One region of the Rhizobium sp. NZLR11 genome, then DNA from elsewhere that is predicted to be linked to it. Evidence: predicted binding sites of a transcription regulator. Region 1 holds the regulator's gene; the other holds the start of a gene.
What was found. The regulator PhoB, encoded in region 1, activates phosphate uptake and scavenging genes when phosphate is short. The targets are predictions, from matches to a motif close to TGTCATNNANCTGTCAT.

Region 1 (3,703 bases):
ACCGACGATATCTATGATCCCGATATCGACGTCGTCGAACTTCGCGCCCGCGTCGGCATGGTCTTCCAGAAGCCGAACCCGTTCCCGAAGACGATCTATGAAAACGTCTCCTACGGCCCGCGCATCCATGGCCTTGCCAAGTCGAAGGCCGATCTCGACCAGATCGTCGAGACCAGCCTGCAGCGTGCCGGCCTCTGGAACGAGGTCAAGGACCGCGTGCATGAATCCGGCACCGGCCTGTCCGGCGGTCAGCAGCAGCGCCTCTGCATTGCCCGCGCCGTCGCCGTCAGCCCTGAAGTCATCCTGATGGACGAGCCCTGCTCGGCGCTCGACCCGATCGCCACCGCCAAGGTCGAGGAACTGATCCACGAACTGCGCGAGAACTACACGATCGTCATCGTCACCCACTCCATGCAGCAGGCCGCGCGCGTCTCGCAGCGCACCGCCATGTTCCACCTCGGCAATCTCGTCGAGGAGAACGACACCGACAAGATGTTCACCAATCCCGACGATCCGCGCACCCAGGACTACATCATGGGTCGCTTCGGTTGATTTTGGCGACACCAAGCCTTCCCGTTATTCGAGGATAAAGCCCCATGGCATCGACACATATTTTTTCTGCCTATGATGATGATCTGAAGTTCCTGTCCAGGCGGATTTCCGAAATGGGCGGCCTGGCCGAGCAGATGGTCAGCGAGGCCGTCCGGGCGCTCGTCAACGGCGATACCGCGCTGGCGCAGAAGGTCATCTCCGACGATGTGATCCTCGATCACGCCGAGCGAGAAATCGGCGACAAGGCGATCGTTACCATCGCCCGCCGTCAACCGATGGCCTCGGACCTGCGCGAAATCATGGGTTCGATCCGCATCGCCGCCGATCTCGAACGCGTCGGCGACCTCGGCAAGAACACCGCCAAGCGCGTCATCGCCGTGCAGAGCACCGGCGTTCCGCGCAAGCTCGCCCGCGGTCTCGAGCATCTGTCCGAGCTGGCGCTCGTCCAGCTCAAGGAAGTGCTCGACGTCTACACGACGCGCTCCGCCGACAAGGCCAATGCGATCCGTGAACGCGACAACGAGATCGACGCGATGTACACCTCGCTGTTCCGCGAGCTGCTGACCTACATGATGGAAGATCCGCGCAACATCACCAGCTGCACGCATCTGCTCTTCTGCGCCAAGAACATCGAGCGCATCGGCGACCACGCCACCAACATCGCCGAGACGATCTACTACATGGCGACCGGCGCACAGCCGGAAGGTGACCGTCCGAAAGACGACAGCGCCAACACCGTCGGCGCGGTCACGGAATAAAGCCCATACTAGCCGTTGCGTGCGCGCCCATCCGGGCGCGCAAAGAGGTCGCAGCCACCTTTCTGAATTTGCGCAGGATGCATTGCTTAAATCACCCCGGTTTAAGGAACATGCGCGAGGAGACCGACAGGCATGATCCCGAGAGTTGCAGTTGTTGAAGACGAGGAAGCCTTGAGCGTGCTTCTTCGCTACAATCTCGAAGCGGAAGGCTTCGAGGTCGATACTATCCTTCGTGGCGACGAAGCCGAAATCAGGCTTCAGGAGCGCACGCCCGACCTGCTCATCCTCGATTGGATGCTGCCCGGCGTCTCCGGCATCGAACTCTGCCGGCGCCTGCGCATGCGGCCGGAAACCGAACGTCTGCCGATCATCATGCTGACGGCGCGCGGCGAAGAGAGCGAGCGCGTCCGCGGACTGTCGACCGGGGCCGACGATTACGTCGTCAAGCCGTTCTCGACCCCGGAGCTCGTTGCCCGCGTCAAGGCGATGCTACGCCGCGCCCGTCCCGAGGTGCTGTCGACGGTGCTGAAATGCGGCGATATCGAACTCGACCGCGAAACCCATCGCGTCCATCGCAAAAGCCGCGAAGTCCGCCTCGGCCCCACCGAATTCCGCCTGCTGGAATTCCTGATGTCGTCGCCGAGCCGGGTCTTCTCCCGCTCGCAGCTTCTCGACGGCGTCTGGGGCCACGATATCTATGTCGACGAACGCACCGTCGACGTCCATGTCGGCCGCCTGCGCAAGGCGCTGAACTTCTCCAACATGCAAGACGTCATCCGCACCGTCCGCGGCGCCGGCTATTCGATGGAAGCCTGAGGGGTTTCCGATAAAGTCGAGCAAGCTCTGCCCCTCACCCTAACCCGACCGGGGTCGAGCCACTCGTCTCGACCCCGGTCGGTGCCGGCAGGCGGATGAGGGGCAGCCACACCCAACGTACTCACATAAAAAAACGGGCCTTCCAGCCCGTTTTTGCATGTCGACAATGTCACCCGTTCAGCTCGCCCGCGCTGCCGCCCGGCGGCGTTCGTTGACGGGCTGGTAGGCGAGTTTCTGGTGATAGCCGCAATAGGGTGAATTGTCGGGGGACTCGCAGCCGCAGAAGTGGAAGTCATCCTTCAGCGGATCGCCGACCGGCCACTTGCAAGTGCGTTCGGTCAGTTCCGTCAGGCCGAGGCGGCGGGAGATCGGCACGACCACGTTGCCTTTCGGCACGTATTCCATTTCCTCGACCGTTTCGATCTCGATCTCTTCCTTCAGCATCGTTGCGCCCTGCTGGCGGGTAACGGTGCGGGTGGTGATCCGAGAGGCGAAGTTCGGCGCGCGCGGCGCCGATGTATTGCGTTTCGGCGTTCGGGCCGTGGCGGCCGTGCCGCCGGCCTTGGCGCGGCCCGGAAGGCTCAGGCGGTGCACCTTGCCGATTACAGCGTTTCTGCTGACACCGCCAAGTTGCGCCGCGATCTGGCTGGCGCTCAGTCCTTCGGCCCAAAGCTTCTTGAGTTTCTCGACCCGCTCGTCTGTCCAGTTCATGCCCTGTCTCCACCTTCTGCGTTGGTGATGGCAGAATCCCTCACCGTTGCCTCGGAAGCTCCGAAACAAGAAACGCTTGATCAATTTTGGTGACTAGTTCCGCCGCATGCAGTCTAGTAATTGAACTTTAACCTAGTGTGAGCGTGACTCCGTGACAAGAGTCGCATGAATCCGGATGAATCGAATTCGGAGTTTTCCCCAACTTGCTGCCCCAGCGTGTCATTTCTGCAATAAAGCCTGTTGAAGGTCGAAAACACCGCTGTACAACCTTGCTGCATGCGCTAAGGGCGCAGTTTTGTTGACATTGCAGCGCGAAAAGGAAATAGTACCGCTGGCCGCCGCAAGGCGGCATTTTTAATTTTTCGGGCCTGGTTTTCTTAGCCGGAGTCCGTTGCTTGATAACTCTGATCGGGAGACCGCGCCATGGCTGAAGCCGCGCCGCTTTATGACACCTACTCTCGTGCCCCGCTGCGGTTCGAGCGAGGCGAGGGCGTGTGGCTGATCACCGAAAGCGGCGAACGTTATCTCGATTTCGGCGCCGGTGTTGCCGTCACCTCGGTCGGCCACGGCAATCCGCATGTGGTCGGCGCGCTGAAGGAGCAGGCCGACAAGGTCTGGCACCTCTCCAACATCTATGAGATCCCCGGCCAGGAGCGTTTGGCCAAACGGCTGACCGACGCCACCTTCGCCGACAAGGTGTTCTTCACCAATTCGGGTGCTGAAGCGCTCGAATGCGCGATCAAGACGGCGCGCCGTTATCAGTTTTCCAACGGCCATCCCGAGCGCTTCCATATCATCACCTTCGAGGGCGCCTTCCATGGGCGGACGCTCGCGACAATCGCCGCCGGTGGCCAGGAGAAATATCT
Region 2 (3,703 bases), on a different contig from region 1:
AAAAGCGCTGCTGCCAATAATATGAGCGCCGCTGCCTCATGCTGGAAACGAATTCTCCGGCGAGCGGCTGATCCGTACACCCCGCTGGCGAACATCTCAAAACAGAGCGACCAAAGTGGGTTGTTGATCGCGAACGCCTCTTGCCCCGCCAGAAGCCCTAACGGCAATAGGAGTAGTGCACCTAGAGCCAGAATCGGGACGTCGGCGAGTGGGATACTCGGTGTTGAAGTAAATAGCGACGCGACAACGCCCAAGCCGACACCAGCCACGATCAAGGGGTAAAGGCGCAATAGACGCTTCAGGAAGAATGCACTGCTCCGCAGAACGCCCGACTTTAATTTTTGATCGTACCTATGAGCGAGAACGAAGCCGCTAAGGCAAAAAAAGAAATCCACGGCCAGAGAGGCGTGGGAATTAAGGCCGAATCCGAAAGCCTGGCTGGCATGCAAGAGAACCACGGATAGCGCAGCTACCCCCCGAAGTTCATCCAGAAAGAAAAAGTAGTTCTTCAATTTGCGAGCCTTGCTAGCGAGACTCGCATCACCAAACCGTATGGTACGCTGAGCCACCATCGTGCAGTCCGACCGGGACTTGGCAATGGCTCACCCAAACCTTGGCTCATCATATCGAGATCCCCATCAGCTGGCGCTGGGATAGTGATGCCGTGTGACAAGTCAGAATCGTCGACGGCGTCGACTCTCTCGATCGAGGCATTCGGACTCAACGTTTGCCGGTCCCAAAGCTATTCATATTTCCCCAGCCCAGTGGCCCGCCGGACGGAATCCAGCGCCCTGAAGTTGCAATTGCGGTAACCGTTGTCGATGAGCGTAGATTACAAATTGAATTTTCAATTGCAAGTGAAATTTATGCGCTCACTGGACGAGTGATGCACCGTGACTTCGCAGACGTTCCAGGCACCTCAGCAGGGAGTTGAGCTATGCCGCCAGCGCATGTATAGGATGCAGCGTGCCGTCGCTGTAGACGAAGCGGCCGGCGCGGAACGTCGCACGGATGCGATGGACCTCGCCTGGCTCAACCACGACCAGATCGGCGCGCTGGCCGATGGCGATTTCGCCGCGATCCAGGAGGCCGGCGGAGCGGGCGGCATTGCCGGTGGCCATGGCGACGGCGGCCGGCAGTCCACCCTCCACCATGTCGGCGAGCTTGAAGATGCCCGGCACGAAGGCGGCCGGGTGATAGTCGGCGGCGATGACGCTGAGGAGACCGGCCCTTGCGGCATCGAGGGCGCTGAGATTGCCCGACATCGACTGGCCGCGCAGCGCGTTCGGCGCTCCCATCAGCGTCCAGAGGCCGCGCCGGCGCGCCTCCTCTGCGGCGGGCGCCGTCACCGGAAACTCGCTGATGGTGACGCCGAGGTCGTGCATCTCGGCGACTTTTTCGACGCTGTCATCATCATGCGAGGCCAGCGACAGCTTGTGCTTCAGCGACAGCGCGACGATCTCCTTCAGCTTGGCCTCGATGTCAGGATTGTTGCGCATGGCGATGCGCTTGGCGACGATCTCGGCTGCCATTTCCTCGGAGACGGCGCGGCGCTCGGAAATGCTGAGGATGTAGCTTTGCAGGTTGTTGTACTGGCCCTGGCCCGGCGTGTGGTCGGTCAGCGAAACCATGTCGATCTGGTCGGCATTCAGCAGGCGTTCGAGCGCCGGAGCGGCGCCGACATTGGTGATTTCGTAGCGGGCGTGAACGCGGTGATCGATCAGCAGATTGTCGCGCAAGCGGTTGATGCCTTCGATGACCGCCGAGGTCGTCTCCAACGAGCGGACGTGACCATAGACGCTTTCGGTGGCGAAGGAGACGGCGGCAAAGGCCGTGGTGACCCCGGCGGCGGCAAGCTTCTTGTCGAGTTCATGAATGCCGAAATCGATCGGCATCGTCGCGTTCGGGCGCGGCGCGATCTCGCGCTCGATCATGTCGCCGTGCAGATCGACGAAGCCCGGCATCAGCAGCCGACCGCCGCCGTCGATCGCCGCCCCGGCAACCGGCTCCGGCCTGATCTCGGCAATGACGCCGTCCTCAACACGCACGGAACCTTCACTCACCACCTCGTTTGGGAGAACGAGGGTGAAATTGCTGAGCCACATGGGCTTTCTCCTGACCGCATCGGATGATTGACAGACCGCAGCGGATAGAACCGCTTCGTGACAGTCGTATGAAATTTCGAGCACACTCACCTTAAAGCGGAAACTTGCGCTTTGGAAATGGTCCGATGCGCCGCTCCATGAATTCACGGTCACCGATCCAACCGAGTACCCTGTCCAACAGCCAGTTGACTAGTTATAACTTAACTAGTAATACTATGACTATGACCTTAATCAAACGCTCACCAGTCGCGCTCGCTGTCCTTGCAATGCTCATGGAAGAGCCGCTGCATCCTTACCGAATGCAGCGGCTCATCAAGGAGCGCGGCAAGGATGAAGTGATCAACGTCACGCAGAGGGCGAGCCTTTATCAAACCATCCATCGGCTCGAGCGCGAGGCATTGATTGCCCAGCAGAAAACAGTCCGGGATGACAAGCGTCCCGAGCGGACCGTATACGAGATCACCGAAAAGGGCCGCGACGTTGCGCTGGCATGGATCCGCGAGATGTTGTCGACCTTGACGCGGGAATATCCGGAATTCCCCGCAGCCGTATCATTTCTTGCTCTGCTGACGCCGAACGATGTGTTGGGTCTGCTTGAGCACCGGGCAAAAGCCATCGAGTCGGAACTTCGGCGGATCGACGGGCTCCTGCGGGAGGCGCAGGCCGTACCAAGGCTCTTCCTACTTGAGATGGAATATCTCCGAGCGCTTCACGCGACCGAGTTGTCTTGGGTCAATGGCGTCATCGGGGACCTGCGCGCCGGGCGCATCACCTGGACAGACGAGTGGCTCAGGCAGATTGCCGTCGAGTTCTCCACCCACTCCAAGCTCGACAAGGACTAGCACCATGAAGGTTTTGATTATCGGCGCCGGGACTGGCGGTTTGGCACTCGCTCATCTGCTTAAACAGGCTGGCGTTTGCATTGCGGTGTATGAGCGCGACATCGCACCGAACGCCGACACCGGCGGCTATCGCGTCGGTATCAGCCCGGCTGGGAGCCGAGCGCTAAAGGCCTGTATACCCAACGAACTCTACGACCTCTATCTTACCACATGCGCCAGGTCGCCATGCTATTTCAACATGTTGACGGAACAGCTTGGTGAGGTGCTGAGCTTCGACATCGGTGATGCGGCTGCGAATACTCTTGACGGTGAAAAGAACGTCGTTCGAAAGACGCTGAGGCGGGTTCTGCTCAGGGGGCTTGAAGACAACGTCTCCTTCGGCAAAGCGCTTCAGGGGTACGGACGTAACGCCGACGGGTCCGTCACCGCTTGCTTTCAGGATGGAAGTCTGGCGACGGGAGATGTTTTGGTCGGCGCTGACGGCACGAACTCTGCTGTGCGCAGGCAATACTTGCCGGAAGCGCGTCTGGAAGACACGGGGATCGTGTCGCTCGGGGGCAAAATTCCTATGACGGTCGAGGCGAAAGCTCTGCTGTCGGACAAGATGCTGAAAGGCATGTCGATGATTATGGCGCCGATGGGGTTCGGCGCGATTATTCACTCGCTCGAGTTCGCCGACAGCCGCAGCAACCCTGATTTTGCCGCTCGCTGGCCGGATTTCGTCGAAGCGCTCGACGAGGACAGTATCGGCTGGGG

Region 2: the regulator PhoB is predicted to act here: its motif matches at 2,163-2,179, upstream of HJB83_RS07385 (alpha-D-ribose 1-methylphosphonate 5-triphosphate diphosphatase).

What each region holds. Positions count from the first base shown of each region.
Region 1 is NZ_JABDWD010000024.1:16,884-20,586, forward strand. It holds gene pstB (phosphate ABC transporter ATP-binding protein PstB) at 1-552, shown strand, start outside; gene phoU (phosphate signaling complex protein PhoU) at 597-1,310, shown strand; gene phoB (phosphate regulon transcriptional regulator PhoB) at 1,443-2,126, shown strand; gene HJB83_RS29030 (GcrA family cell cycle regulator) at 2,304-2,837, opposite strand; gene HJB83_RS29035 (aspartate aminotransferase family protein) at 3,261-3,703, shown strand, end outside.
Region 2 is NZ_JABDWD010000003.1:225,050-228,752, reverse strand. It holds gene HJB83_RS07390 (acyltransferase) at 1-572, opposite strand, end outside; gene HJB83_RS07385 (alpha-D-ribose 1-methylphosphonate 5-triphosphate diphosphatase) at 936-2,105, opposite strand; gene HJB83_RS07380 (PadR family transcriptional regulator) at 2,327-2,947, shown strand; gene HJB83_RS07375 (NAD(P)/FAD-dependent oxidoreductase) at 2,952-3,703, shown strand, end outside.